2 regions of the Kitasatospora sp. NPDC058243 genome follow, and region 2 is predicted to be linked to the other one. Evidence: predicted binding sites of a transcription regulator. Region 2 holds the regulator's gene; the other holds the start of a gene.
What was found. The regulator HrcA, encoded in region 2, represses chaperone genes, less so after heat shock. The targets are predictions, from matches to a motif close to TTNGCACTCNGNNNNNCNGAGTGCNAA.
Positions count from the first base shown of each region.

Region 1 (14,647 bases), on a different contig from region 2:
CCGTGCACGCCGACGCGCCGGACGTGGTCGTCGGCGCCCGCCGCAACTCGCCGCTGGTGGTCGGGCGCGGCGAGGGCGAGAACTTCCTCGCCTCCGACGTCTCCGCGTTCATCGCGCACACCCGCGAGGCCGTCGAGCTGGGTCAGGACCAGGTCGTCGAGCTGCGCCGGGACGGCGTCACGGTGACCAACTTCGACGGCACCCCGGCCGACGTGCGCGAGTACCACGTCGACTGGGACGCCTCGGCCGCCGAGAAGGGCGGCTACGACTACTTCATGCTCAAGGAGATCGCCGAGCAGCCGAAGGCCGTCGCCGACACCCTCCTCGGCCGGATCGGCACCGACGGCCGGCTCATCCTCGACGAGCTGCGCATCTCCGACGCCGACCTGCGCTCGGTCGACAAGGTCGTCATCGTCGCCTGCGGCACCGCCTTCCACGCCGGCATGATCGCCAAGTACGCGATCGAGCACTGGACCCGCATCCCCTGCGAGGTCGAGGTCGCCTCCGAGTTCCGCTACCGCGACCCGATCATGGGCCCGGGCACGCTGGTCATCGCCATCTCCCAGTCCGGCGAGACCATGGACACCCTGATGGCCCTGCGGCACGCCCGGGAGCAGGGCGCCAAGGTGCTGGCGATCTGCAACACCAACGGCTCCACCATCCCGCGCGAGTCGGACGCGGTGCTGTACACCCACGCCGGCCCCGAGGTCGCCGTCGCCTCCACCAAGGCGTTCCTGACCCAGCTGGTCGCCTGCTACCTGGTCGCCCTCTACCTGGGCCAGGTGCGCGGCACCAAGTGGGGCGACGAGATCTTCGCCGTCATCAAGGAGCTCGGCGACGCGCCCAAGCAGGTCGAGCAGGTCCTGGAGACCATGGAGCCGGTGCGCGAGCTGGCCCGCTCGCTCGCCGACGCGCGCTCGGTGCTGTTCCTCGGCCGTCACGTCGGCTTCCCGGTGGCCCTGGAGGGCGCGCTCAAGCTCAAGGAGCTGGCGTACATGCACGCCGAGGGCTTCGCGGCGGGCGAGCTCAAGCACGGCCCGATCGCGCTGATCGAGGAGGGGCTGCCGGTCGTCGTGGTCGTCCCCTCGCCGCGCGGGCGGTCGATCCTGCACGACAAGATCGTCTCCAACATCCAGGAGATCCGGGCCCGTGGCGCCCGCACCATCGTGATCGCGGAGGAAGGCGACGAGGCGGTCGTCCCGTACGCGGACCACCTGATCCGCATCCCGGTCACCCCGACCCTGCTCCAGCCGCTGGTCTCCACCGTGCCGCTCCAGGTCTTCGCGTGCGAGCTGGCGACGGCCAAGGGCCACGAGGTCGACCAGCCGCGCAACCTGGCCAAGTCGGTCACCGTCGAGTAGTACGGCGTGGTGCCCCTGCGGTGGCTGTGCCCTACCGCAGGGGCGCCGTGTCGAGCGTGAAGGAGAAGGGGGCGGGCAGGTCGATCGGCTTGCCGAAGGGGACCGGATCCTTGTCGGTGTAGTCGTTGTCCTCGGGTTGGGAGAACAACGTGACCATGCCTTCGCTGCGGTCGACCAGTAGGTAGCAGGGGATGCCAGCGGCGGCGTAGCCGCGACGCTTCTGCTCGCGGTCCAGGCGCGGGCTCGTGGACGTGATTTCGAAGACGAGCAGTACGCCGTCGGCGTCGGCCCACGAACCGGCGTTCAGGAAGTGGTTGACCGGGCAGACGGTTCCATCGGGGATGAACCGTCCGGTCGGTACGATCAGGCCCTTGTTGCCGAGGAGATCCAGGTCGATCGCGGCCTTGCGGAAGAACTGCTTGGCGAGCAGGGAAAACGCGGTCTCGTGCTCTCCGTCCGGCGGTGGCGTCACGACGATTTCCCCTTCGATGAGCTCTGCCTTGTAGCCGGGCGGGGTGTCCAACTCCAGGAACGCCTGGATGAGGTTGTCCCGGCCTCGCGGGCCCTCGACAGCTGGCATGGCGACCATGGCCCTTCTCCCTCCTGTGGGTCCGTGCCGAGCCACAAGGTAGGCGCGTGGACTGACACCGGTGGGGGATCGAAGTGGTTGTCACTCGAAAGTGTCCCGCAGCTCGGCCTGCCGTGGGGCGGTGGCGCGGGCTAGCGTCGGCGGTACGTCGACTGCTGAAGGAGCCCTCGCATGCGTCATGCCCATCGGGTGGAAGTCGTCCGGGCCGCCGAGGCCGCGCTGATGGCGCGGCTGCCGGAGGGGACGCTGATGCAGCGGGCGGCCGCCGGGCTGGCGGCGACCTGTGCCCGGCTGCTGGCGGGGCGTCGGGGGCGGGTGTACGGCAGTCGGGTGGTGGTGCTGGCCGGCAGCGGGGACAACGGGGGTGACGCCCTGTACGCCGGGGCGGCGCTGGCTCGGCGGGGCGCGCGGGTGACGGCGGTGCTGCTCGCGCCGGAGCGTGCGCACGCGGGCGGGCTGGCCGCGCTGCGGGCTTCCGGCGGGCGGGTGGTGCTGGATCAGGAAGTCGGCCTGGCCGACTTCTCGCGCGCCGACCTGGTGCTGGACGGCATCGTCGGCATCGGCGGCCGGGGCGGGCTGCGGGACGGGGCCCGGCCGTACGCGCGGGCCGGGCGGCGCGGGGTCGTGGTGGCCGTGGACCTGCCCAGCGGGGTCGACGCCGACACCGGCGAGGTGCCGGGCGAGGCGCTGCGCGCGGACGTCACGGTCTGCTTCGGCACGTACAAGCCGGGCCTGCTGGTCGACCCGGGAGCCTCCTACGCGGGCGCCGTCCAACTGGTCGGGATCGGACTGGAGCCGCCCGCGCCGGAGGTGACGGCCCTGCAGCACGCGGACGTGGCGGCGCTGCTGCCGCTGCCGGGCGCCGAGAGCGACAAGTACCGGCGGGGCGTGGTCGGGGTGGCGGCTGGTTCGGCGACGTACCCGGGCGCGGCGCTGCTGGCGGTCGCCGGGGCGCTGCACGGCGGTGCGGGTGCCGTCCGGTACGTCGGCACGGCGGCCGAGGAGGTGGTGCGGCGCTTCCCGGAGGTGCTGGTCACCGAGGGCGGGCCGGCCGGGGCCGGGCGGGTGCAGGCCTGGGTGGTCGGGCCGGGCGGCGGCGAGGGGGCGCGGCAGGCGCTGGCCGAGGCACTGTCGAGCGACGTCCCGGTCCTGGTGGACGCGGACGGGCTGACCGAGCTGGCCCGGCTCGGCCCGGACGCGCTGGCCGGCCGGACGGCCCCCACCCTGCTCACCCCGCACACCGGCGAGGCCGCCCGGCTGCTCGCGGGCGCCGACGGCGCCGCGCCGCCGCCCGCCGACTCGCTGGCCGCCGCCCGGCTGGCCACCGCCCGCCGGCTGGCGGCCGCCTACCGGGCGACGGTCCTGCTCAAGGGCTCCACCACGGTGATCGCCGACCCGGGCGGCGCCGTCCGGGTCAACCCGACCGGCACGTCCTGGCTGGCCACCGCAGGCAGCGGCGACGTCCTGGCGGGCCTGGCGGGCTCCCTGCTGGCGGCCGGCCTGGCGCCGCTGGACGCCGCGTCGGTGGGCGCCTACCTGCACGGCCTGGCGGGCCGCCACGCGGCGGGCGACCCGGGCGCGCCGGTGACGGCGCCGGCGGTGGCGCAGGCGCTGCCCGCGGTGTGGCGGGCGGTGCGGGAGGCGTAGGCCCGGGGCGGGCGGTGCGGCCGGGACGGGCGGTGCGGAACCGATCGGTCCTGCGTGCGCGTCCGGAACAGGGTGACGAGCGGTGCGCCGCAGGTCGGCGCGGTGCCGGGGGCCCTGGCACCGGCCGCCGCACGGACGGGCCGTTCGGCGAGGACTCCGGGATGTCTGGGAGACTGACCCTGATGACAACTGCGAACACGACCGGCACGGCCACCCTGACCGACGGCGTAAGGGCCGAGGCGACCATCGATCTGGCCGCCCTGCGCGGCAACCTCGCCGCGCTGCGCGAGCGCGTCGGCGGCTCGGCGGTGATGCTCGCGGTCAAGGCGGACGCCTACGGCCACGGCGCCGTCGAGTGCGCCCGCGAGGCGGTCGCGAACGGGGTCGGCTGGCTCGGCTGCGCGACGCCCGAGGAGGCGCTGGCACTGCGGGCCGCGGGCATCCGCCCGGAGCAGACCCGCGTCCTGTGCTGGCTGTGGACGCCGGGCGGGCCGTGGCGGGAGGCGCTGCGCGCGGACATCGACATCTCGGTGAGCGGCCAGTGGGCGCTGGACGAGCTGCTGCCGGCCGTCCGGGAGACCGGCATCCCGGCCCGGGTGCACCTGAAGGCGGACACCGGTCTGGGCCGCAACGGCTGCCAGCCGCACGACTGGCCGCACCTGGTGGCCGCCGCCCGCCGCGCCGAGGCGGAGGGGCTGCTGACCGTGGTCGGCGTCTGGTCGCACTTCGCCGCCGCCGACGAGCCGGGCCACCCGTCGATCCAGGCCCAGCTGGACTCCTTCCACGCGGCGCTGGCCCGGGCCGAGGCCGCCGGGCTGCGCCCGGAGGTGCGGCACCTGGCGAACTCGCCGGCCACCCTGCTGCTCCCGCAGTCGCACTTCGACCTGGTCCGCACCGGCCTGGCCGCGTACGGGCTGTCGCCGGTGCCGGAGGTCGGGTCGCCGGCCGACTTCGGGCTGCGCCCGGTGATGGCGCTGACCGCGCGGCTGGCGCTGGTCAAGCACGTTCCGGGCGGGCACGGGGTCAGTTACGGCCACCACTACGTGACGCCGGGCCCGACCACGCTGGGCCTGGTCCCGGTCGGCTACGGCGACGGCATCCCGCGGCACGCCAGCGGCACCGGCCCGGTGCAGATCGGCGGCAAGTGGCGCACGATCGCCGGCCGGGTCGCGATGGACCAGTTCGTCGTGGACCTGGGCGGGGACACCCCCGCGGTCGGCGACGAGGTGCTGCTGTTCGGCAACGGCGAGCAGGGCGAGCCGACCGCCGAGGACTGGGGCCGGGCCTGCGGCACCATCTCGTACGAGATCGTGACCCGGATCGGCGCCAGGGTCCCGCGCCGCTACCTGGGCGGCAGCCGCACCGAGGGCCCGGGCGAATGACGGAGGGACCGGCCGAGAGCGGCCCGGTCGCGGCGGTGGCCAAGGCGGCCGGCGCGGCCTCCGGGGTGAGCCGGGCCGGTGTGATCGGGATCTCGGTCGGCGTGCTGGCGGCCGGGGCGGCCGCCGGGGTGGCGATCGAGCGGCTGACCGTCGGCCGGGCGACCCGCCGCCGGGCCCGGGCCGAGCTGGACGCCGAGGCCCCGTACGGCTCGCTGCGCGGGCGCCCGCGGACGGTGGCCGCGCCGGACGGCACCGAGCTGTACGTCGAGCTGGACGGCACCGGCCCCGAGCCGGACGGCGGCACCTCCAACGACGAGCCGGACGGCGGCACCTCCAACGACGAGCCGGACGGCGGCACCTCCGGCGCCGAGCCGCTGACCGTGCTGTTCTGCCACGGCTACTGCCTCAACCAGGACAGCTGGCACTTCCAGCGGGCCGCGCTGCGCGAGGGACTGCGGCTGGTCTTCTGGGACCAACGCAGCCACGGCCGCTCCGAGCGCTCCCGCTCCTTCCTGGCCGGCGAGCCGGCCAGCATCGACCAGCTGGGCGGCGACCTCAAGGCGGTGATCGACGCCGTCGCGCCGACCGGGCCGCTGGTGCTGGTGGGCCACTCGATGGGCGGCATGACGGTGATGGCGCTGGCCGACCAGCACCCGGAGCTGTTCCGGGAGAGGGTCGCCGGGGTGGCGCTGATCGGCACGCTGGCGGGGGACTGGAACGAGGTCAGCCTCGGGCTGCCGTCGGCCGGCGCGAAGCTGTTCAAGAAGGTCGCGCCCGGGGTGATGCGGCTGCTGGGCCGTCAGGTCGAGCTGGTGGAGGCGAGCCGGCGGCTGGGTGCGGACGTCGCCGCCGTCTTCTACCGGAGGTTCTCCTTCGGCGGGCGGGACGTCGACCCGGGCGTGGTGCGGTTCGCCGAGCAGCTGCTGGACGCCACCCCGATCGACGTGGTCGCCGAGTTCTACCCGGTGTTCGCCGCGCACGAGAAGTACGCGGCGCTCGCCGCCCTGAGCGGCCTGCCGACGCTGGTGCTGGCCGGTACGAAGGACCTGCTGACGCCGTCGGCGCACAGCGAGGCGATGGCCGAGCGGCTGCCCGGCGCGGAGCTGGTGCTGGTGGAGGGCGCCGGGCACCTGGTGATGCTGGAGCGCCCGGAGCTGGTCGACCACGAGCTGGTGGCGCTGCTGCGCCGGGCCGCGGGCTTCGCCGCCGCCGCGCCGCCCCCGGCGGTCCTGGACGGCCCCTGACCCCTTCCGGCGCGCGCCGGGCCGGCGATGTGGCACGGTAGCGGTGGCGGCCGGCGGTCGGCACGCCGGTACGGACCGAAGGGCAAGACACGCGCATGGGCTCGCACGCCACTCTCACCGTCCCCACCCCGGAGCGGATGGGCCGGCTCGGCCGGGAGCTGGCCGCGCTGCTGAGGCCCGGGGACCTGGTGCTGCTCTCCGGTGAACTGGGGGCGGGGAAGACCACGCTGACCCGGGGCCTGGGGGAGGGACTGGGGGTCCGCGGGGCGGTGACCTCGCCGACCTTCGTGATCGCCCGGGTGCACCCGTCGCTGGTCGGCGGCCCGGCGCTGGTGCACGTGGACGCGTACCGGCTCGGCGGGGACCTGGACGAGATGGAGGACCTCGACCTGGACGTCTCGCTGCCGGAGTCGGTGGTCGTGGTCGAGTGGGGCGAGGGCAAGGTCGAGCGGCTGTCCGAGGACCGGCTGGAGGTGCGGATCGAGCGCGCCCTCGGTGACACCGCCGACGAGGACGACCTGGACCCGCGCCGGGTGGTGCTGACCGGCCTCGGTCCGCGCTGGGCGGGTGTCGCGCTGGAGGCGCTCGGCTGAGGCCCGCGCCCGGGTGTGCGCCGTTTTGCCGACGGGCTGTCGGGAAGTGTTGCGGGCGGGGTGCCGGGCGTGGTGGGATGGGTGCTGCGGTTAGGTCTGCCTAACTAGGGAGGCGCCATGTCGAGCACCACCCCCGCCCCGAAGCGCGCCGGGCACGGCGCCGGGGCCGGAGAGTCCGCCCGCCGCGTCCAGGGGGCGCCGATGCGGGCGCTGCTGGCCGCCTGTGCGGCCGCCGAGGCGGTGTCCACCCCGCCCGAGCCGGAGCCCCGGCGGGCCGAGGAACCGGAGACGGGCACACCCCGCGCGGCCTGACACGCCCGAGCCGGGCTCAGGCGACCACGACCACCTTGGTGCCGTTCGGCGCGAAGTCCCAGAGCAACTGGCCGTCCGGGCGACCGCTGCGGATGCCGCCGGTCTTGGCGTTCGGCTCGGCGGTCGGGGTCGCGCCGTCCACGGCGGCGCTGAAGCCGAACACCACGCCGTTCTGCTGCGCGAAGCGCACCACGTGCTCGATCTGCTTGCCGTCCGTCCCGGTGGTCGTCGGGGTGCGGCTGTAGACCGAGTAACTGCCCGGAGCCGGCTCGACCGAGCCCGGGGTGACCGGGAAACCGGGCGTGACCTGCGGGTTCTTCTTCGGGTCGATCAGCCAGACGTAGTGGCTGCTGATCGAGTAGACCACCCTGGTCCCGCTGCCCGAGATGGTCGGCAGCGGCGGGACCGTCGGGGTGGCCGAGGCGCTCGGCGTCGCGGAGGCGGCCGGCCCGCTGGACGTCGTGGTGCTGGCGGTCGGCTTGGCGCCGGCCGCCCGGTCCTGAGCGCCGTTGGCCTGGAAGGCCAGCAGGCTCACCACCGCCAGGGCCCCCAGGGTCAGCCCCGTGACCACCACACCAGGACCCATCTTCGCCACGTGCCGCTCCCGCCGCCGTCCCTTTACGTACGGCCCCATCGTGCCAGGTCCGTCCGGCCGGGTCGCGGCGCCCCGGATGTGTGTTCCTGGATGGCACACCTGGTCGATCGGCCGGTCGGACGAACGTCGGTCTAACCTTGACCCGTGCTGCTGCTCGCGTTCGACACCGCTACCCCCGCCGTCACCGCCGCCGTCCACGACGGCACGGCCGTCCTCGCCGAGACCCACCAGGTCGACGCCCGGCGCCACGGCGAACTGCTCCTGCCCGCGATCGACCGGGTCCTGCGGGCGGCCGGTGTCGACAAGCACCGGCTCACCGGCATCGCGGTGGGCGTCGGCCCGGGCCCGTACACCGGCCTGCGGGTCGGCCTGGTGACCGCCGCCGCGCTCGGCCACGCCCTCGGGCTGCCGGTGCACGGCGTCTGCACCCTGGACGCGATCGCCCACCAGGCCCGCGCCGATGGCCTGGCCGGGCAGCCGTTCACGGTGGCCACCGACGCGCGCCGCAAGGAGGTCTACTGGGCCTCCTACGACGCCGACGGCCACCGCACCGAGGGCCCCGGCGTGGACCGCCCCGCCGAGCTGGCCCCGCAGCCGCGCTCGGTCGGCGCCGGCGCGCTGCTCTACCCCGAGAGCTTCCCCGGCGCGCACGGCCCCGAGCACGTGTCGGCCGGCGCCCTGGCGGGCTTCGCCGCCGCCGAGCTGGCGGCCGGCCGCGAGCTGCTGCCGAACGTCCCGCTGTACCTGCGCCGCCCGGACGCCCAGGTGCCGGCCGCCTTCAAGAATGTTCTAGGGGGCAAGGCGGTGCTCCCGGCGTGAAGCACGGCACCACCCTGCGCCCGATGCGCTGGTGGGACATAGCGCCGGTGATGGAGCTTGAGCTGCGGCTCTTCCCCGAGGACGCCTGGTCCACCGGGATGTACTGGTCCGAGCTGGCCGAGACCCACCCCGGCGGCACCCGCCACTACACCGTCGCCACCAACGCGGACGGCGCCATCGTCGGCTACGCCGGGCTGATGGCGATCGCCGGCGAGGGCGACGTCCAGACCATCGCCGTCGACCAGCGCCACCAAGGCGCCGGCCTCGGCGCGGCGCTGCTCACCGACCTGATCCGGGAGGCCGCCCGCCGCGGCTGCGCCGAACTGCTGCTGGAGGTGCGGGTGGACAACCCGCGCGCCCAGCAGCTGTACGAGCGCTTCGGCTTCCAACCGGTGGGCATCCGGCGCGGCTACTACCAGCCCGCCAACGTCGACGCGCTGGTGATGCGCCTCGACCACCCCAGCACTGACCCGAAGGACCTTAAGGACACCCGCCATGGCTGACGAACCGCTCGTCCTCGGCATCGAGACCTCCTGCGACGAGACCGGCGTCGGCATCGTGCGCGGCACCACGCTGCTGGCCGACGCGGTCGCCTCCAGCGTCAACGACCACGCCCGCTTCGGCGGCGTCGTCCCGGAGATCGCCAGTCGCGCCCACCTGGAGGCGATGGTCCCGACCATCCAGCGCGCGCTGGACACCGCCGGCGTCAAGGCGAGCGACCTGGACGGCATCGCGGTCACCGCCGGCCCCGGCCTGGCCGGCGCGCTGCTGGTCGGTGTCAGCGCCGCCAAGGCGTACGCCTGGGCGCTGGACAAGCCGCTGTACGGGGTCAACCACCTCGCCTCGCACATCTGCGTCGACCAGCTGGAGCACGGCCGGCTGCCGTCGCCGACGATGGCGCTGCTGGTCTCCGGCGGGCACTCCTCGCTGCTGCTCAGCGAGGACATCACCAGCGACGTCCGCCCGCTCGGCGCGACCATCGACGACGCGGCCGGCGAGGCCTTCGACAAGGTCGCCCGGGTGCTCGGCCTGGGCTTCCCGGGCGGCCCGGTGGTCGACCGCACCGCCCGCGAGGGTGACCCCAAGGCGATCGCCTTCCCGCGCGGCCTGAGCGGCCGCAACGACCCCGCGTACGACTTCTCCTTCTCCGGCCTGAAGACCGCCGTCGCCCGCTGGGTGGAGGCCAAGCGCCGGGTCGGCGAGGAGGTGCCGATCGCCGACGTGGCGGCGTCCTTCCAGGAGGCCGTCACCGACGTGCTCACCCGCAAGGCCGTCAAGGCGTGCCGGGACAACGGCGTCGACCACCTGATGATCGGCGGCGGGGTGGCCGCCAACTCGCGGCTGCGCGAGATGGCCCAGCAGCGCTGCGACCGGGCCGGCATCCGGCTGCGGGTGCCCCGGCCGGGCCTGTGCACCGACAACGGCGCGATGGTGGCCGCGCTGGGCTCCGAGATGGTGTGGCGTGACCGCACGCCGTCCGCGCTCGACCTGTCCGCCGACTCCTCGCTGCCGGTGACCGAGGCGCACGTGCCGGCTGCGGACGTCCGGCACGGCGACGTCCACGGCCAGGCGTACCGGGCCCTCACCGGCGGCGCCGAGTGACCGTCGCCGCGATGTGGGAGGCCCGTGCCGCCACCGGCCGCGGGGCCGAACTCGCCTCCTGGGTGCGGGAGGTGGCGCTGCCTGCGGTGCGCGGTTCGGCCGGGCTGGTCCGCACCGAGCTGCTCGGCGCGCCCGGCGAACGGGTGCTGCTGATCACCTGGTGGACCGGCGAGCCGGTGCCGGTCGCCGACCCGCCGGCCGACCTGCTCGGCCGCCCGGTGCACCGCTGGTCCTTCACCAGCGAGCACGTCGAATAGGCGCTGTCCGGGAACCGCCGCCCCGACCGCTACCGTGCATAGCTGAGAAGAAGCTGGACGGGAACCGGGAGCGCGCTGCGGTGAACAGGGACGGTCGGAGCAGGACCAGGACGTACGCGGTGGGGGCGCTGGCCCTGCTGGCCCTGGCCACCGGATGCGGCGACAACGGGGGCGGCGCCGCCCCGGCGGCGGCCGGCGGCAGCTCGGCGGCCACGTCCCAGCCCGCCGGCGGCGGCGCCGTGCCGACCAGCCCGGCCGGCGCGCCCACCACCGCGGCCCCGGCCGGCGGGGACCCGGCGGCCTGGGCGAAGTGGAACCTCAAGCCGCTGGCGCCGGCCCCCGCGCCGCCCGCGGACAAGCCCATCAAGCTCGAACGGACCGGCCCCGTACCGGTGTTCAGCGAGGTGAAGACGAGCGACAAGGTCGTCTTCATCACCATCGACGACGGCGCCGAGAAGGACCCGAAGTTCGTCGAGATGCTGACCGAGCTCAAGGTGCCGATCTCGATGTTCCTGACCCGGGACATCGTCAAGAACGACTACGGCTACTTCAAGCCGCTCCAGGCGCTCGGCAACCACATCCAGAACCACACCGTGGACCACCCGGTGATGAGCAAGATCCCGGCGGAGAAGCAGAAGTCCGAGATCTGCGACGCGCAGTCCGCGCTCACCCAGCAGTACGGCACCGCCCCGCTGCTGTTCCGCCCGCCGTTCGGGGACGGCGCCAACACCCCGACGCTGAACAACTCGGTCCAGCAGTGCGGCCCGCGCGCGATGGTGCTCTGGCGCGAGTCGATGCAGATCCACGACATGCAGTACCAGGCGGCGGACAAGAAGCTGAAGTCCGGCGACATCATCCTGGCGCACTTCCGCGGCCCGAAGGAGCTCAAGGGCGCCACGATGACCCAGATGTTCGGCGACCTGCTGGCCCGGATCCAGGAGCAGGGCTTCTCGGTGGCCCGGCTGGAGGACTACATCCAGGCGCCCGCCTCGTAGTCGGTGCGCCCGCCTCGTAGTCCGGGCGCCCGCCCCGTGGCCGCCTCAGGCGGGCCGGCCGAGCATCATCAGCGGCCCGTTGTCGGTGCGGCTGAGGATCACCGTGACGGCGTTCGGCCCGGAGGGCTTGAGCTGGCGGCGCAGCTCCTCCGGGGTGATCGCCATCCCGCGCTTCTTGATCACCACCGTGCCGACCCCGCGCTCGCGCAGCAGCGCCTTCAGCCGCTTGATGTGGAACGGCAGCACGTCGGTGAGCTCGAAGGCGTGCGCGTACGGGGTGGCGACCAGCCGGTCCGAGGTGAGGTAGGCGATCTTCGGGTCGATCAGCCGGCCGCCCACCTGCTCGGCCACCTCGGCCACCAGGTGGGCCCGGATCACCGCGCCGTCCGGCTCGTACAGGTAGCGCCCGACCGGGCCGGCCGGCGGGTCGGGCAGGTCGCCGCCGGTGAGGCTGGCGGCCTGCGGCAGCAGGGTGGCGCGGTGCGGGCGGGCGGCCCCGGTGCCGAACCAGAGCACCGCCTCCTTCACGTCGCCGTGGTCGGAGACCCACTCCGCCTCGGCGTCGGCCGGGACGGCCTCGTGCGGGATTCCCGGGGCCACCTTCAGCGCGCCGATCGGGGTCCGGCGGCCGGCCTCGATCGCCCAGGAGAGCGGCGGGGCGTACGCCTCCGGGTCGAACACCCGGCCGCGCGCCGTGCGCCGCGCCGGGTCGGTGAACACCGCGTCGTAGCCGGTGACGTCCACCTCGGCGACGTCCGCGCAGCGCACCCGGACCAGGTCGGTCAGGCCCAGCGCGGCCGCGTTGGCGGCGGTGGCGGCGCAGGCCGCCGGGTCCTTGTCGACGGCCAGCACCTCGATCCCGGCCCTGGCCAGCGCCAGCACGTCCCCGCCGATGCCGCAGCACAGGTCGGCCAGCCGGCGGACGCCCAGCTCGGCGAAGCGGCGCGCCCGCCACTCGGCCACGCTGCGCCGGGTGGACTGCTCGACGCCGTTGGGCGTGAAGTACATCAGGTCGGCGTCCGCCCCGAACTTCGCCCGCGCCCGCTGCCGCAGCCGGGCCTGCCCGAAGGCCGCCGAGACCAGCTCGGCCGGGTGCTCCCGCCGCAGCCTGGTGGCCAGCGCCAGCTCCTCCTCGGGCGTGAACTCGCGCAGTTCGGCGAGCAGGGCCTGGCCCTCGGGGGTCAGCAGGGGCTGGAGGTTCTCGGTGTCCACGGGGCCATTCTGGCGGGTTGGCCGCCCCACCGGCTCCGACGGTGCCGGCGCGGTGGGGCGGGGCGGTCGCACGGGAGTACGGCTGCGCGCCCGCGGTTCGGGACGCCAGGGCGCGCCGTTGGCACTCTGGTTGACTGAGTGCTAACACCGGCCTATGGTCGTCCTTGGCACTCCCCACTGGGGGAGTGCTAACGCGAAGACGTGTGCCTGACCCCCGCGACGGCAGGCCCGCAGGTTCGCTCCTACCCGTTAGAAACCCCGTAATCTCCGAAGGGGAGCTCGGACGTGACCACCAGCAGCAAGGTTGCCATCAAGCCGCTTGAGGACCGCATCGTGGTCCAGCCGCTCGACGCCGAGACCACCACGGCCTCCGGCCTGGTTATCCCGGACACCGCCAAGGAGAAGCCCCAGGAGGGCGTCGTCCTGGCCGTCGGCCCGGGTCGCTTCGAGGACGGCCAGCGTCTGCCGCTCGACGTCGCCGTCGGTGACATCGTCCTGTACTCGAAGTACGGCGGCACCGAGGTGAAGTACCAGGGCGAGGAGTACCTGGTTCTCTCCGCTCGCGACGTTCTCGCCATCATCGAGAAGTAAGTCGTTCCGACCCGCCCCGGATCCGTGTCCCAAGTGACAGGGGCCCGGGGCGTGGTTGTTGGTTCACGTAGTCCGGCGGCCGGTGGGCCGGCCGAAGCCCCGAGGGAATAGGGAACATGGCGAAGATCCTGCAGTTCAACGAGGACGCCCGCCGCTCGCTGGAGCGCGGTGTCAACAAGCTGGCCGACACCGTCAAGGTGACCATCGGCCCCAAGGGCCGCAACGTCGTCATCGACAAGAAGTTCGGCGCCCCGACCATCACCAACGACGGTGTCACCATCGCCCGTGAGGTCGAGCTGGACGACCCGTACGAGAACCTTGGCGCGCAGCTCGTCAAGGAGGTCGCCACCAAGACCAACGACGTCGCGGGTGACGGCACCACCACCGCCACCGTGCTGGCCCAGGCCCTGGTCAACGAGGGTCTGCGCAACGTCGCCGCCGGTGCCGGCCCGGCCGCCCTGAAGAAGGGCATCGACAAGGCCGTCGCCGCCGTCTCCGAGCACCTGCTCTCGGTGGCCCGCGAGATCGAGGGCAAGGACGACGTCGCCGCCGTCGCGTCCCTCTCCGCCCAGGACACCCAGGTCGGCGAGCTGATCGCCGAGGCGATCGACAAGGTCGGCAAGGACGGTGTCATCACCGTCGAGGAGTCGAACACCTTCGGCGTGGAGCTGGACTTCACCGAGGGCATGCAGTTCGACAAGGGCTACCTGTCGCCGTACTTCGTCACCGACGCGGAGCGGCAGGAGGCGGTCCTGGAGGACCCGTACATCCTGATCAACCAGGGCAAGATCTCCTCCATCCAGGAGCTGCTGCCGCTGCTGGAGAAGATCCTCCAGGGCGGTGCCTCCCGGCCGCTGCTGATCATCGCCGAGGACGTCGACGGCGAGGCGCTGTCCACCCTCGTGGTGAACAAGATCCGCGGCACCTTCAACGCGGTCGCCGTCAAGGCCCCGGGCTTCGGCGACCGCCGCAAGGCGATCCTCGGCGACCTGGCCACCCTGACCGGCGGCACGGTCATCTCCGAGGAGGTCGGCCTCAAGCTCGACCAGGTCGGCGTGGACGTGCTGGGCACCGCCCGCCGCGTGACCATCACCAAGGACGAGACCACCGTCGTCGACGGTGCCGGTGACACCGAGGCCGTGGCCGGCCGCGTCGCCCAGATCAAGGGTGAGATCGCCGCCACCGACTCCGACTGGGACCGCGAGAAGCTGCAGGAGCGCCTGGCCAAGCTGGCCGGCGGCGTCTGCGTCATCAAGGTCGGCGCCGCCACCGAGGTGGAGCTGAAGGAGCGCAAGCACCGCCTGGAGGACGCCATCTCGGCGACCCGTGCCGCGGTCGAGGAGGGCATCGTCGCCGGTGGCGGCGCCTCCCTGGTGCACGCCGCCAAGGTGCTGGACGGCGGCCTGGGCCTGTCGGGTGACGAGGCGACTGGTGTCGCGGTGGTCCGC
Region 1 is NZ_JBHVWW010000002.1:128,732-143,378, reverse strand. Features, by position in the region: gene glmS (glutamine--fructose-6-phosphate transaminase (isomerizing)) at 1-1,361, shown strand, start outside; gene ACFVX9_RS02305 (Uma2 family endonuclease) at 1,393-1,950, opposite strand; gene ACFVX9_RS02300 (NAD(P)H-hydrate dehydratase) at 2,122-3,597, shown strand; gene alr (alanine racemase) at 3,780-4,979, shown strand; gene ACFVX9_RS02290 (alpha/beta fold hydrolase) at 4,976-6,223, shown strand; gene tsaE (tRNA (adenosine(37)-N6)-threonylcarbamoyltransferase complex ATPase subunit type 1 TsaE) at 6,319-6,816, shown strand; gene ACFVX9_RS02280 (hypothetical protein) at 6,934-7,128, shown strand; gene ACFVX9_RS02275 (hypothetical protein) at 7,145-7,714, opposite strand; gene tsaB (tRNA (adenosine(37)-N6)-threonylcarbamoyltransferase complex dimerization subunit type 1 TsaB) at 7,868-8,542, shown strand; gene rimI (ribosomal protein S18-alanine N-acetyltransferase) at 8,566-9,045, shown strand; gene tsaD (tRNA (adenosine(37)-N6)-threonylcarbamoyltransferase complex transferase subunit TsaD) at 9,038-10,144, shown strand; gene ACFVX9_RS02255 (hypothetical protein) at 10,156-10,401, shown strand; gene ACFVX9_RS02250 (polysaccharide deacetylase family protein) at 10,482-11,396, shown strand; gene ACFVX9_RS02245 (SAM-dependent methyltransferase) at 11,442-12,608, opposite strand; gene groES (co-chaperone GroES) at 12,894-13,199, shown strand; gene groL (chaperonin GroEL) at 13,316-14,647, shown strand, end outside.
Region 1: the regulator HrcA is predicted to act here: its motif matches at 12,727-12,753, upstream of groES (co-chaperone GroES).

Region 2 (14,970 bases):
TGGACTTCTCGGTGCCCTGGCCGCCCATGAAGCGGCCCGGTCCGGCGGGGCCGCGGCGGGCGGCGGCGGCCTGCGAGTCGCTGGGCAGTTCGTCGGCGGGGTCCGCGGCCTTGGTGTCCGGGTCGGGCTGTGTGGTGTCCGTGGTCTCGGGGTCCGCGGTTCTGGTGTCCGCGGCCTCGGGGTCCGCTGTCGCGGTGTCCGCGGTCCTGGTGTCCGCGTCGGGCTTGCCGGGGGTGGTCACGCCGCCTCCTGCTCGGTGAGCTGGGAGAGCACGATCTCCCGGTACGTCGGGTTGTCGGCCATCAGTTCGTGGTGGGTGCCGGTGCCGACGACCGCGCCTTCGTCGAGGACGATGATCCGGTCGGCGTCGCGGATGGTGGAGACGCGCTGGGCGACGATCAGCACGGTGGCGTCGGAGGTCTCGCGGGCGAGGGCCTTGCGCAGCCTGGCGTCGGTGGCGTAGTCGAGCGCCGAGAAGGAGTCGTCGAACAGGTAGACGTCGGGCTGGCGGACCAGGGCCCGGGCGATGGCCAGGCGTTGGCGCTGGCCGCCGGAGACGTTGCCGCCGCCCTGGGCGATCGGGGCGTCCAGGCCTTCGGCCAGTTCCTCGACGAAGTCCTTGGCCTGGGCGATCTCCAGGGCGTGCCAGAGTTCCTCGTCGGTGGCGTCGGGCCGGCCGTAGCGGAGGTTGCTGGCGACGGTGCCGGAGAACAGGTAGGGCTTCTGCGGGACGAGGCCGACGCTCTCGGCGATCGTCTCGGGGGCGAGTTCGCGCACGTCGACGCCGTCGAGCAGGACCTGGCCGGAGGTGGCGTCGAACAGTCGGGGTACGAGTCCGAGCAGGGTGGACTTGCCGCTGCCGGTGGAGCCGATGACGGCGGTGGTCTCGCCGGGGCGGGCGGTGATGGCGATGCCGCGCAGCACCGAGGCCTCGGCGCCGGGGTAGCGGAAGTCGACGTCGCGCAGTTCCAGGTTGCCGCGGCGCAGCACCTCGGTGATCGGCGCGGCGGGCGGGACGACGCTGGAGGAGGTGCCGAGGACCTCCTCGATGCGCTCGGCGCAGACCTCGGCGCGCGGCACCATCATGAACATGAAGGTGGCCATCATGACGCTCATCAGGATCTGCATCAGGTAGGAGAGGAAGGCGGTGAGCGCGCCGATCTGCATGCCGCCGTTGTCGATCCGGTGGGCGCCGAACCAGAGCACGGCGACGCTGGAGACGTTCACGACCAGCATCACGGCCGGGAACATGAACGACATCAGCCGGCCGACCTGGAGGGCGGTGTCGGTGAGGTCCCCGTTGGCCTTGGCGAAGCGGGCCTGCTCGTGGTCGTCCTTGACGAAGGCGCGGATGACCCGGATGCCGGTGATCTGCTCGCGCAGGACCCGGTTCACGGTGTCGATCCGGGTCTGCATGCTGCGGAACTTGGGGCGCAGCGAGCGGACCAGGAGGAGGACGACGGCGCCGAGCAGCGGGATGACCGCGAGCAGCAGGCCGGACAGCGGCACGTCCTGGTTGAGGGCCATGATGATGCCGCCGACGCACATGATCGGGGCGGCCACCATGAGCGTGAAGCTCATCAGGGCCAGCATCTGGACCTGTTGGACGTCGTTGGTGGTGCGGGTGATCAACGAGGGGGCGCCGAACTGGCCGACCTCGCGGGCGGAGAAGCTCTGCACCCGGTCGAAGACGGCGGCGCGGACGTCCCGGCCGAAGGCCATGGCGGTGCGGGATCCGTAGTAGACGGCGCCGATCGAGCAGAGCGCCTGGACCAGGGTGATGCCGATCATCACCCCGCCCACTTGCAGGATGTAGCCGGTGTCGCCCTTGACCACGCCGTCGTCGATGATGTCGGCGTTGAGCGTCGGCAGGTAGAGCGCCGCCAGGGTGGACACCAGTTGGAGCCCCACGAGCAGCGCGATCGGTCGGGAGTACGGGCGCAGGTACGCCCTGAGAAGTCTGATCAGCACTGGCACACTCTTGTCGTCGACGGGTGGATTCGCATCCCGATTCTCGTTCTTTGGTGGACTCGTACAGGAGATTCACGAGTTGTGGATCGCAGGTTTGCCCAGTCCTTTGCCGAACCGTACGGCGGGCCCGGTTGCAGGGGTTCACCGGGGCGCGGGGCGGAGTGGTCGTCGGGCACCGGCGGTGCGGCGGTGTGCCGGCCGGGCCCCGCCCTCTTACGGAATGACCGGTTTCCCCCTAGGCTGCTGATTGCCCCCTTGTTACTCGCCGGTATCGCCAGGGTTGACCGGGGGCCCGGCGACCGCCCCCCACGGGCGCCGAAACCATCCCTCAGACGGCCACCCGCCCCCGGAGGTCCTCGTTGAGTTCCGCGCAGTCCCTGATCGACTCCGGCAGTGCCGACTTGGTCGCCGGGCGTCCCGCCTCCGTCGCCCACCTCTTCCTGGAGCGGGTCGCCGCCACCCCGAACGCCGAGGCCTACCGCTACCCGGCCCCGGTCGACGAGCACGCCGCGGACAGCGCCCCCGGCGCCGAGCAGTGGCGCTCACTGACCTGGGCGCAGACCGCGGCCCGGGTCAAGGCGGTGGCCGCCGGGCTGATGGCGCTCGGCATCCAGCCGGAGGACCGGGTGGCGCTCGCCTCCTCCACCCGGCTCGAATGGATCATCGCCGACCTCGGGAACATGTGCGCGGGTGCCGCCACCACGACCGTCTATCCCAGCACCAACGCCGACGAGACCGCGTTCATCCTCTCCAACTCCGGTTCCAGGGCGCTGTTCGCGGAGAACTCCGCCCAACTCGCCAAGGCCGTCGACCAGCTCGGACAGCTGCCCGAGCTGCGGACCGTCATCCTCTTCGACGCCGCCGAGGCCGACGCCCCCGGGACTGACGCCGCCGGGACTGACGCCGCCGGGACTGACGCCGCCGGGACTGACGCCGCCGGGACTGACGCCGCCGGGACTGACGCCGCCGAGGCGGGCGCCCCAGAGGCCAGTACCCCCGAGGCCGAGGGTCTGAACGCCCTCACCGTGCTCACTCTCGCCGAGCTGGAGCAGCGCGGCGCCGAGTACCTGGAGCAGCACCCGGACGCGGTCGAGAAGACCGTCGCCGCGCTCGACAAGGAGCAGCTGGCCACCCTCATCTACACCTCCGGCACCACCGGCCGCCCCAAGGGCGTGCGCCTGGTGCACGACTGCTGGGCGTACGAGGCCCGGGCCCAGGAGGCCAGCGGGCTGCTGCGCTCCGACGACGTCCAGTTCATGTGGCTGCCGCTGTCGCACGTGTTCGGCAAGACGCTGATCTCCGGCCAGATCGCCACCGGCCACGTGATGGCCGTGGACGGCCGGGTCGACCGGATCATCCACAACCTGCCGGTCATCCGGCCGACCGTGATGGCCTCGGCGCCGCGCATCTTCGAGAAGGTCTACAACGGCATCGCCGGCCGGGCCCGGGCCGAGGGCGGCGCCAAGTACAAGATCTTCCGGTGGGCCGCCAAGGTCGCCCGCGAGCACGCCCGCGCCGTCCAGGAGAGCCGGATCGCCACCGGTGCCGGCACCGCCCCGCTGGGCCTCAGGCTCCAGCACGGCCTGGCCGACAAGCTGGTCTACGCCAAGATCCGCGCGGCCTTCGGCGGCCGGCTGCGCGGCGCCGTCTCCGGCAGCGCCGCGCTCGCGCCCGAGATCGGCTACTTCTTCCTCGGCGCCGGCGTGCCGATCCTGGAGGGCTACGGCCTCAGCGAGACCAGCGCCGGCTCCTGCGTCAACCGTGAGGAGGACATCCGGATCGGCACCGTGGGCCGCCCGCTGCCCGGCACCGAGGTCCGGATCGCCGAGGACGGCGAGATCCTGCTGCGCGGCCCCGGCGTCATGCGCGGCTACCACGACCTGCCCGAGAAGACCGCCGAGGTGCTGGAGGCCGACGGCTGGTTCCACACCGAGGACATCGGTGAGCTCGGCCCCGACGGCTTCCTGCGGATAACCGACCGCAAGAAGGACCTGTTCAAGACCTCCGGCGGCAAGTACGTCGCGCCCAGCGAGGTCGAGGGCAGGTTCAAGGCGGTCTGCCCGTTCGTCAGCAACATCCTCGTGATCGGCAACGGCCGCAACTTCTGCACCGCGCTGATCGGCCTGGACGAGGCGGTCATCATGCCGTGGGCCGCCGAGCACGGGCTGAAGGGCAAGTCCTACGCCGAGGTGACGGCCGACCCGCAGGTGCACCAGCTGATCGAGGGCTTCGTCAAGCGGCTCAACGCCGACCTCCAGCGCTGGCAGACGATCAAGAAGTTCCACCTGCTGCCGCGCGATCTCGACATCGAGCACGGCGAGCTCACCCCGAGCCTGAAGATCAAGCGCCCGGTGGTCGAGCGGACCTACGCGGACGCCGTCACCGCGATGTACGCGGGCGCCAACGAGGCCTGATCGGCCCCGCCCCCGTACGGCTCACCGGTTCGGGTGAGCCGTACGGGACAATGGGGTCATGCCCTCCGCACTCCCCGACGGCGAACCGGTGCCGTCCGACGGTTCCCTGCCCGCATCCGCCCGCACCGGTCTCGGGCAGCGGCCGTTCGGCTTCTACCTGCACGTGCCCTACTGCGCCAGCCGCTGCGGCTACTGCGACTTCAACACCTACACCGCCACCGAGCTGCGCTCCTCCGGGGCGGTCGCCTCCCAGGAGACCTACGCGGACAACGTGGTCGCCGAGATCCGGCTGGCCCGCCAGGTCCTCGGCCCGGTCGACCTGCCGGTGCAGACCGTCTTCCTCGGCGGCGGCACCCCCACTCTGCTGCCCGCCCGCGACCTGGTGAAGATGCTCGCCGCGCTGCGCGAGGAGTTCGGGCTCGCCGACGGCGCCGAGGTCACCACCGAGGCCAACCCGGAGTCCGTCGACCCGGCCTACCTGGCCGAACTGCGCGAGGGCGGCTACAACCGGGTCTCCTTCGGCATGCAGAGCGCCCGCCCGCACGTCCTGAAGCTGCTCGACCGCCACCACACCCCCGGCCGCCCCGAGGCCTGCGTCGCCGAGGCCCGCGCCGCCGGCTTCGACCACGTCAACCTGGACCTCATCTACGGCACTCCCGGCGAGTCCGACGACGACTGGCGCGCCTCCCTGGACGCCGCCATCGGCGCCGGGCCCGACCACGTCTCCGCGTACTCCCTGATCGTCGAGGACGGCACCAAGCTCGCCGCCCGGGTCAAGCGCGGCGAACTGCCGATGATCGACGACGACGTGCACGCCGACCGCTACCTCATCGCCGAACAGGCGCTCAGCGCCGCCGGCTACACCTGGTACGAGGTCTCCAACTGGGCCACCACCCCCGAGGGCCGCTGCCGCCACAACGAGCTGTACTGGACCGGCGCCGACTGGTGGGGCGCCGGCCCGGGCGCGCACAGCCACGTCGGCGGCGTCCGCTGGTGGAACGCCAAGCACCCCGCCGCCTACGCCCAGGCCCTCGCCGAGGGCCGCACCCCCGCCCTGGGCCGCGAGGTGCTCGCCGAGGAGGACCGCCGGGTCGAGCGCATCCTGCTGGAACTGCGCCTCGCCGAGGGCATCCCGCTCACCCTCCTCACCGACACCGGCCGCCACGCCGCCGCCCGCCACCTCGCCGACGGCCTCCTCGCCGCCGAGCCGTACGCCGGGGGCCGCGCCGTCCTCACCCTCCAGGGCCGCCTGCTCGCCGACGCGGTCGTACGTGACCTGGTGGACTGACATTCGTTGACGTGGACGTCAGCCGTCGGAGGGAGCGTGCGATGACCGCCATCGATGATCGGATGACCGGGATCTTCGAGAACCTGGAGGTGCCGGAAGGCGTCAAGGCCGAGCTCATCAGGGGGGAAATCGTGATGACGGCGGGGCCGGATCTGGTCCACAACCTCATCGTCGAGTGCATCGTGGATCAGGTCCCGCGGGCTCTCTGGCATCGGTTGCAGACCCAGGACCTGGCCTTCGCGCACGAGGCCAGCGAGCCGCAGCCGGATCTGGTGGTGATCGAGCGGGGCGCGGTGGAAGCCCCCGGACGGTTGGTCCCGGCGCCTGCGGTGACCATGGTCGTCGAGGTGGTGTCGAAGACCAGCGCCTATCGCGACTACCACGTCAAGCGGGAGATGTACGCGGGCGGGACGATCAAGGCCTATCTGATCGTCGACCCCTTCAAGGGCGAGTGTCTGCTGCTCACCGAACCCGACACCGCTACCGCGTCGGGCGTCCCGGACTACGCGGTCGGGCAGCCCTTCAAGTTCGGCGACCCCGTCCGGGTCGACGTCCTGGGCGTGACGCTGGACACAGGTGAGTTCGGAACGCTCTGACAGTCACTCCGGAATCGTCACGAAGTCGATCAACTCCTCGACCTTTCCCAGTAGTTCCGGATCCAGGTCCTTGTAGCTGTCCACCGTGGAGAGGATCCGCTTCCAGGCGGCGGGGGTGTTCACCGGCCAGCCGAGGCGGCGGCAGACGCCCTCCTTCCACTCCTCGCCGCGCGGGACGGCGGGCCAGCCGGGGATGCCGACGGAGGCGGGCTTCACGGCCTGCCAGATGTCGATGTAGGGGTGGCCGACGACCAGGACGGCGTCGCCGGTGACCTGGGCGGCGATGCGGTGCTCCTTGGTGCCGGGGAGCAGGTGGTCGACCAGGACGCCGAGGCGCCGGCCCGGGCCGGGGGCGAAGTCGGCGACGATCGCGGGCAGGTCGTCCACGCCCTCCAGGTACTCGACGACCACGCCCTCGATCCGCAGGTCGTCGCCCCAGACCCGCTCGACCAGTTCGGCGTCGTGCCGGCCCTCGACGTAGATCCGCGACTCGCGGGCGACCCGGGCCCGGGCACCGGGGACGGCGACCGAGCCGGAGGCGGTGCGGGCCGGCGTGCGGGAGGGAGCGGGGCCGGCCGGGCGCACCAGGGTGACCGTCCGGCCCTCCAGCAGGAAGCCGCGCGGCACCAGCGGGAACACCCGGAGCTTGCCGAAGCGGTCCTCCAGGGTGACGGTGAAGCCCTCGGCGGTCTTCTCGCAGCGCACCACCGCGCCGCAGAAGCCGGTGGCGGCCTCCTCCACCACCAGGTCCCGTTCGGCGGTCACCTCCGGGGCGGGCTGCTGCTTCTTCCACGGCGGGGTCAGGTCGGGTCCGTACTGGCGGCTGTGCATGAAAGCGACTATACGGACGGACCGTCAGAGGCCCGGCGCGCCCCAGACCGGGAACCAGCGGCTGAGGTCCTTCTCCAGCCGCAGGTCGTTCCCGAGCGTCGCGTTGACCTGGAGCTCCAGCGGGCTGTTGCGCCGCTCCCCGCCGCCGGGCATCGGGGCGAAGGGGTAGAAGGTGCCGCGCTTGTAGAGGTAGACCAGGGCCAGCGACTGCCCGTCCGGGTTGCGGAAGCCGACCAGCGAGCAGAGCAGCTGCGGCCCGAAGCCGTTCGCCTCCAGCTCGCTGTTGACCGCGTGCAGGTCGTTGACCAGGTCCGGCAGTTCCTCGGGGGTGTGCCGGGCGAGCAGCCAGGAGTAGCCGTAGCCGTCCTTGGAGGCCTCGACCGGGACGCCGCCGCGCTCGGTGTCGGCGTCGAGCAGCGCCCGCACCTGTTGTTCGACCTGGCCGAAGGCCGCGCCCTCGACGGCGGCGAAGCAGACCGAGCCGAGCCCGGTGGGGGTGAACCCGGCCGCGGCCTCCAGGGTGAGGGCGGCGGACGGGACGCCGAACAGCTGGTCGAGGTCGGGCTTGACGGGCTTGGTGCGCCCGAACAGGGTGTCCAGGATTCCCACGGCGGTCCTTTCGGGGGAGGGAGTCGGGAGGAGCCAGGAGGGGGGCGGGAGGGCCGCAGGGGGCCGGGGCCTCAGCGGCCGAGCTGCTCGGAGATCTTCGCCAGCTCCGCGAGCCGCTTCTCCAGCGTCGGGTGGGTGGAGAACAGCTGCGAGGCGGTCTCCCGGGCGCTCAGCGCGGGGGCGAAGTAGAAGGCGTTGTAGGGCTGCGCCTGGCGCAGGTCCTTGCTGGGGATGGCGGCGATCTGGCCGGTGACCTTGGTGAGCGCGGAGGCGAGGGCGCTGGGCCGGCCGGTGAGCTGGGCGGCGGCGCGGTCGGCGGCGAGTTCCCGGTAGCGGGACAGGAGCCGGGTGAGCAGGAAGCTGATGGCGTAGACGACCATCGACACCAGCGGGATGATCAGGGCGACGATGGCCGCGTTCTGGTCGTTGTTGTTGCGGTTGCCGCCCATGAACCCGCCGTACATGGCGATCCGGGTCATGGCCCCGGCGAGGACGCCGAGGAAGCCGGCGATGGTCATCACCGCGACGTCCCGGTGGGCGACGTGGGACAGTTCGTGGGCGAGGACGCCCTCCAGTTCCTCGGGCTCCAGCCGGCGCAGCAGGCCGGTGGTGACGCACACCACGGCGTTCTGCGGGTTGCGGCCGGTGGCGAAGGCGTTCGGCATGTCGTTGTCGGCGACCGCCACCCGGGGTTTGGGCATGTCGGCCAGCGCGCAGAGCCGGTCGATGGTGCCGTGCAGTTGCGGGTACTGCTCAGGGGTCACCTGGTGGGCGCCCATCGCCCGTTCGGTGATCTTGTCGCTGAACCAGAACTGGGCCACGAACAGCCCGCCGGAGATCAGGACGATCAGTGGCCAGGCGCCGCGCAGCAGCACGATCAGCAGACCGGTGAAACCGACGTACAGCAGCCCGATCACGAACATCGTCACGACCATGCGGCCGGTCAGGCCGCGGTCGGGCGCGAAACGGGTGTGCTGGCCCGAGCTCGACATTGCTTGCTCCTCCATTCGCCGTCGTCTTCGATGCTGCCACCCGGACGGCCCTGCGGCACCACCCCCGCGCCGGGAACTGCGGGCAGGATCACTCCGGCCGGGCCGTTCCTGCCGTTGGGCCCGGGCCTTACACTGGCAGGTACGGTTTTGGCACTCGCAGGTTCAGAGTGCCAAAGCGGGTGCCGGAGCCGGGATCCTCCCGGAGCGGGCAGCAGCATGCGTGACACGAACGGACAACGTGCGAAGACGGAGGTGTGTGCCCCATGGCCGGTGAGGTTCGCCAGCTGGACGACCGCAAGCTCGCCGTGCTCCGCGCGATCGTCCAGGACTATGTGGGCACCGAGGAGCCGGTCGGCTCCAAGGCCCTGGTGGAGCGGCACAACCTCGGAGTCTCCCCGGCGACCGTGCGCAACGACATGGCGGCGCTGGAGGAGGAGGGCTACATCCACCAGCCGCACACCAGCGCCGGGCGCATCCCCACCGACAAGGGGTACCGCCTGTTCGTCGACAAGCTCGCCGAGGTCAAGCCGATGAGCGCCCCCGAGCGCCGGGCGATCCGGCACTTCCTGGACGGCGCCGTCGACCTGGACGACGTGGTCATGCGGACGGTGCGGCTGCTCGCCCAGCTCACCCGGCAGGTCGCGGTGGTGCAGTACCCCTCGCTGTCGCGGTCCACCGTCCGGCACATCGAGCTGGTGGCGCTGGCCCCGACCAAGGTGATGCTGGTCCTGATCACCAACACCGGCCGGGTCGAGCAGCGGATGGTCGACTGCCCGGGCCCGGTCGGCGAGACGGTCCTGGCGGACCTGCGGGCCCGGATCAACGCGCGGGCCGTCGGCCAGCGGCTGCCGGACGTGCCGGGGTTCCTGGAGGAGCTCCCGGCGGGTTTCGAGCCGCCGGACCGCCCGACCGTCAGCACGGTCCTGGCGACGCTGTTCGAAGCGCTCGCCGAGCAGAACGAGGAGCGGATCATGCTGGCCGGCACGGCCAACCTGACCCGCTTCGGGCACGACTTCCCCCTGACCATCCAGCCGGTGCTGGAAGCCCTGGAGGAGCAGGTCGTCCTGCTCCGCCTCCTGGGTGAGACGGCGGACGCCGCGATGACGGTCCGGATCGGGCGGGAGATCGCCTACGAGGGGCTGAATTCCACCTCGGTGGTGTCGGTCGGTTACGGTTCGGGCGACGAGAGCGTGGCCAAACTGGGTGTGATCGGTCCGACCCGGATGGACTATCCGGGCACAATGGGGGCGGTGCGTGCGGTGGCGCGGTACGTGGGCCAGATTCTGGCCGAGTCGTAGCACAGGCCGCCGTCGGAACCTCTGACGGCGGTGTCCAGTCGCAGCACTACTACAGGCGGAACAAGCGGAGCATTTGGTGGCCACGGACTACTACGCGGTACTCGGCGTCCGACGGGATGCGGGGCAGGACGAGATCAAGAAGGCCTTCCGACGCCTGGCACGCGAACTGCACCCGGACGTCAACCCGGACCCGAAGACGCAGGAGCGGTTCAAGGAGATCAACGCCGCTTACGAGGTGCTCTCCGACCCGCAGAAGCGCCAGGTCTACGACCTCGGCGGTGACCCGCTCTCGCCGGGCGGCGGGGGCGCGGGCGGCTTCGGCGCGGGGGCGGCCGGCTTCGGCTTCTCCGACATCATGGACGCCTTCTTCGGCGCCGCGGCCGGCCAGCGCGGCCCGCGCTCGCGCACCCGCCGCGGCCAGGACGCCATGATCCGGCTGGAGATCACCCTGGAGGAGGCCGCCTTCGGCACCACCAAGGAACTCCAGGTCGACACGGCCGTCACCTGCACCACGTGCAGCGGTGAGGGCGCGGCCCCCGGCACCTCCGCGCAGACCTGCGACATGTGTCGCGGCAGGGGCGAGGTCTCCCAGGTCACCCGGTCGTTCCTGGGCCAGGTCATGACCTCCCGGCCCTGCCCGCAGTGCCAGGGCTTCGGCACCGTCGTGCCGACCCCGTGCCCGGAGTGCGCCGGCGACGGCCGGGTCCGCGCCCGGCGCACCCTGACCGTCAAGATCCCGGCCGGTGTCGACAACGGCACCCGGATCCAGCTGGCCGGCGAGGGCGAGGTCGGCCCCGGCGGCGGCCCGGCCGGCGACCTGTACGTCGAGATCGCCGAGACCACCCACACCGTCTTCCAGCGGCGCGGGGACGATCTGCACTGCACCGTCACCATCCCGATGACGGCCGCGTCCCTCGGCACCCAGGTGCCGCTGCAGACCCTGGACGGGCTGGAGGAGCTCGACATCCGGCCCGGCACCCAGTCCGGCCAGTCGATCCCGCTGCACGGCCGCGGCATCACGCACCTGCGCGGCGGCGGCCGAGGCGACCTGATAGTGCATGTCGAGGTGCAGACGCCCACCAAGCTCGACCCCGAGCAGGAGGAGCTGCTGCGCCGGCTCGCGGTGCTGCGCGGCGAGGAGCGGCCGTCCGGCCAGTTCGCGCCGGGCCAGCAGGGCCTGTTCTCGCGCCTCAAGGACGCGTTCAACGGCCGCTAGGCCCTAGGGCGTGTCTGACAATTCCCGCCGGGCGCGCGACGCCGGGCATCCCGCCTGACCGCACCGGCGAAACATCCAAGTACGACCCAGTACGAGGACGCTTCGCCGGCACGCCCAGCCGGGCGCCCAACGCCGCGCGCTGATCCGCCGCGAATTGTCAGACACGCCCTAGCCCGGGCCCGCCAGGCCCTGGCCGTCCGCGCGGGGGTGCCGGGTTCCGCCCGGCGCCCCTTTCGCGTTCCCGATCCGCCCCACCCCCCGGAGGTTCCCCGCATGACCGCCCCCGTCTTCGTCGTCGAGACCGAGCGGATCGCCGCCGCCGCGCCCGGCTCCGTGGTGCGCCTCGACGGGCCGGAGGGGCGGCACGCGGCCGCGGTGAAGCGGCTGGCGGCGGGCGAGGCGGTGACCCTCGCCGACGGGCTGGGCCTCGGGGTGGACGGGACGGTCGCCGCGGTGCTCGGCAAGGACGCGATCGACGTCACGGTGGCCGCCGTCCGCCGGGAGCCCGAGCCGGCGCCGCGGATCGTCGTCGTCCAGGCGCTGCCCAAGGGCGACCGCGGCGAGCTCGCGGTGGAGACCATGACCGAGGTCGGCGTGGACGTGATCGTCCCGTGGGCCGCCTCGCGCTGCATCACTCAGTGGAAGGGCGAGCGGGGTGCCAAGGCGCTCGCCAAGTGGCGGGCCACCGCCCGGGAGGCCGGCAAGCAGTCCCGCCGGCTGCGCTTCCCCGAGGTGCGCGAGCCGGCGACCACCCGGCAGCTGGCGCCGCTGCTGGCCCAGGCCGCGTTCGCCGCCGTGCTGCACGAGGAGGGCGCCGAGCCGCTGGCGCTGGCCGCGCTGCCCGCGGCCGGGGACGTGGTGCTGGTGGTCGGCCCGGAGGGCGGGGTCTCCCCGGAGGAGCTGGCCGCGTTCGCCGAGGCGGGCGCCGGGCCGTACCGGCTGGGCCCCTCGGTGCTGCGCACCTCCACCGCCGGGGTGGCCGCCGGCGCCCTGCTGCTGGGGCGCACCGGCCGCTGGTCGTAGCCGGCCCGCCCGTGCGGTCGGAGTCTGCCCGAACCGGCCCGCGCCGTGCGCGCGCGTGCCTACGCTGACCGCGTGACGGAACCCCTGAGCACCTCTGCGGGCGCCTACCTGCGCCACCCCCATCTGCACGGTGACCTGGTCACCTTCGTCGCCGAGGACGACGTCTGGCTGGCCCCGCTGGACGGTGGCCGGGCCTGGCGGCTGACGGCCGATCACCTGCCCGTCCGGCACCCCCGGTTCGCCCCCGACGGGCGGCACATCGCCTTCACCTCCACCCGGGACGGCGCGCCCGAGGTGCACGTGGTGCCGGTGGACGGCGGGCCGTCCCGGCGGCTCACCCACTGGGGCAGCGAGCAGACCGAGGTGCGGGGCTGGACGGCCGACGGGCGCCCGATCGCCCTCACCACCGCCGGTGAGGCGACCCTGCGCCGCAGCTGGGCGCACGCCGTGCCGCTGGACGGCGGCGAGTCGGTGCGGCTGCCGTACGGGCCGGTCGGCGGGCTCGCCTTCGAGCCGGGCGGCGACCGCGTGCTGCTGGGCACCGTCAACAACCGCGAGCCGGCCTGGTGGAAGCGCTACCGGGGCGGCCGGGCGGGCAAGTTGTGGATCGGGCGGGACGAATTCGTCCGCGTCCACGAGGAGTTGGACGGCCAGCTCGACTCGCCGCTGTGGGTGGGGGAGCGGATCGCCTTCCTCTCCGACCACGAGGGCGTCGGCGAGCTCTACTCCAGCCTCCCGGACGGCTCCGACCTGCGCCGCCACACCACCGACCCGGACGGCTTCTACGCCCGCAACGCCGGCACCGACGGCACCCGGGCGGTGTTCCACCGGGCCGGCGACGTCTGGCTGCTGGACGACCTGGCGGGAGCCGCGCCCCGCCGCCTCGACATCCGGCTGGCCGGCCCGCGCAGCGGCCGCCGCCCCCGCCCGGTGCACGCCGCGCACTGGCTGGAGTCCGCCGCCCCCGACCGCACCGGCCGGGCCGGCGCCGTGGTGGTGCGCGGCGACGTGCACTGGCTGACCCACCGCGAGGGCCCGGCCCGGGTGCTGGACGAGACCCCGGGGGCGCGCGGGCGGCTGGCCCGGGTGGTGCCGGGCGAGGACGGCACCCAGGGCGTGCTGTGGGTGTCCGACGCCGAGGGCGAGGACGCCCTGGAGTTCGCCCCCGACGCCCAGGGCGCCGAGCGCCGCCGACTGGCCGCCGGGCGGATCGGCCGGGTCAACTCCCTGGCGGTGTCCCCGGACGGCAGGCAGGCCGCGCTCGGCGTGCACGACGGCCGGGTCCTGCTGGTCGCGCTCGCCGACGGCACCGTGCACGAGCTGGACCGCAGCGCCGACGGCGAGGTCGGCGGGCTGGCCTTCAGCCCGGACTCGGCCTGGCTGGCCTGGTCGCGGCCGGTGCACCGGCTGGGCCCGTACTCGCTGCGCCAGATCGTGCTGGCCGACCTGGCGACCCGGACGGTCGGCGAGGTCACCCAGGAGCGCTTCATCGACACCTCGCCGGCCTTCACCGCGGACGGCCGCTACCTGGCGTTCCTGTCGGTGCGCAACTTCGACCCGGTCTACGACTCGCACGTCTTCGACCTGTCGTTCCCCAACGGCTGCCGCCCGTACCTGATCACGCTGGCCGCCGACACGCCGTCCCCGTTCGGGCCGCAGCGGGCCGGGCGCCCGCTCGGCGGGGAGGAGGACGAGCCGCGCGGCAGGAAGGCGGACGGCGAGGAGGCCGCCGGCGACGCCGCGCCGGTGACCAGGGTCGACCTGGACGGCATCGCGGACCGGATCGTCCCGTTCCCGGTCGAGGGCGGCCGGTTCGACGCGCTCAGGGCCGCCAAGGACGGCGTGCTGTGGACCCGCGCCCCGCTGCTCGGCGAACTCGGCGACGAGGCGGCCTCGCCCGAGGACGAGCGGCCCCGGCCGGTGCTGGAGCGCTTCGACCTGAAGAAGCGCCGCGTCGAGCAACTGGTGCACGGCGTGGACGGCTTCGCGGTCAGCGGGGACGGCACCCGGGTGGCCGTGCTGGACGGGGGTGAGCTGCGGATCGTCCCGGCCGAGCACAAGGCGGGCGGCGAGGACGACGAGGTGGGCGTCGACCTGACCCGGCTGCGGGTCACCGTCGACCCGGCCGCCGAGTGGCGGCAGATGTACGCCGAGAACGGCCGCTTGATGCGCGACAACTTCTGGCGTCCCGACCTCGGCGGCGTCGACTGGGCCGGCGTGCTGGACCGCTACCGGCCGCTCGTGGAACGCCTCGGCTCGCACGACGACCTGGTCGACCTGCTCTGGGAGGTGCACGGCGAACTCGGCACCTCGCACGCCTACGTCGTCCCGTACGGCCGGTACACCGAGCCCGCCCGGCGCCAGGGCCTGCTCGGCGCGGACCTCGCCAGGGACGGCGACCGGTGGCGGATCGCCCGCATCCTGCCCGGCGAGTCCTCCGACCCCCGGGCCCGCTCGCCGCTGGCCGCGCCCGGCGCCGCGATCCGCCCGGGCGACGCGGTCCTCGCCGTCAACGGCCGCCCGGTGGACCCGGTCACCGGCCCGGCCCCGCTGCTGGCCGGCACCGCCGGGCAGCCGGTCGAGCTGACCGTGGCCGGCAAGGACGGCACCGACCAGCGCCACCCGGTGGTCGTCCCGATCGCCGACGAGGAGCCGCTGCGCTACCACGACTGGGTGGCCGGGCGGCGGGCCGCGGTGCGCGAGCTGTCCGGCGGCCGGCTCGGCTACCTGCA
Region 2 is NZ_JBHVWW010000003.1:22,194-37,163, forward strand. Features, by position in the region: gene ACFVX9_RS03125 (ABC transporter ATP-binding protein) at 1-28, opposite strand, end outside; gene ACFVX9_RS03130 (ABC transporter ATP-binding protein) at 238-1,971, opposite strand; gene ACFVX9_RS03135 (AMP-dependent synthetase/ligase) at 2,331-4,385, shown strand; gene hemW (radical SAM family heme chaperone HemW) at 4,444-5,673, shown strand; gene ACFVX9_RS03145 (Uma2 family endonuclease) at 5,715-6,269, shown strand; gene ACFVX9_RS03150 (DUF3097 domain-containing protein) at 6,273-7,100, opposite strand; gene ACFVX9_RS03155 (hypothetical protein) at 7,125-7,709, opposite strand; gene htpX (zinc metalloprotease HtpX) at 7,781-8,701, opposite strand; gene hrcA (heat-inducible transcriptional repressor HrcA) at 8,965-9,999, shown strand; gene dnaJ (molecular chaperone DnaJ) at 10,076-11,215, shown strand; gene ACFVX9_RS03175 (16S rRNA (uracil(1498)-N(3))-methyltransferase) at 11,489-12,238, shown strand; gene ACFVX9_RS03180 (PDZ domain-containing protein) at 12,311-14,970, shown strand, end outside.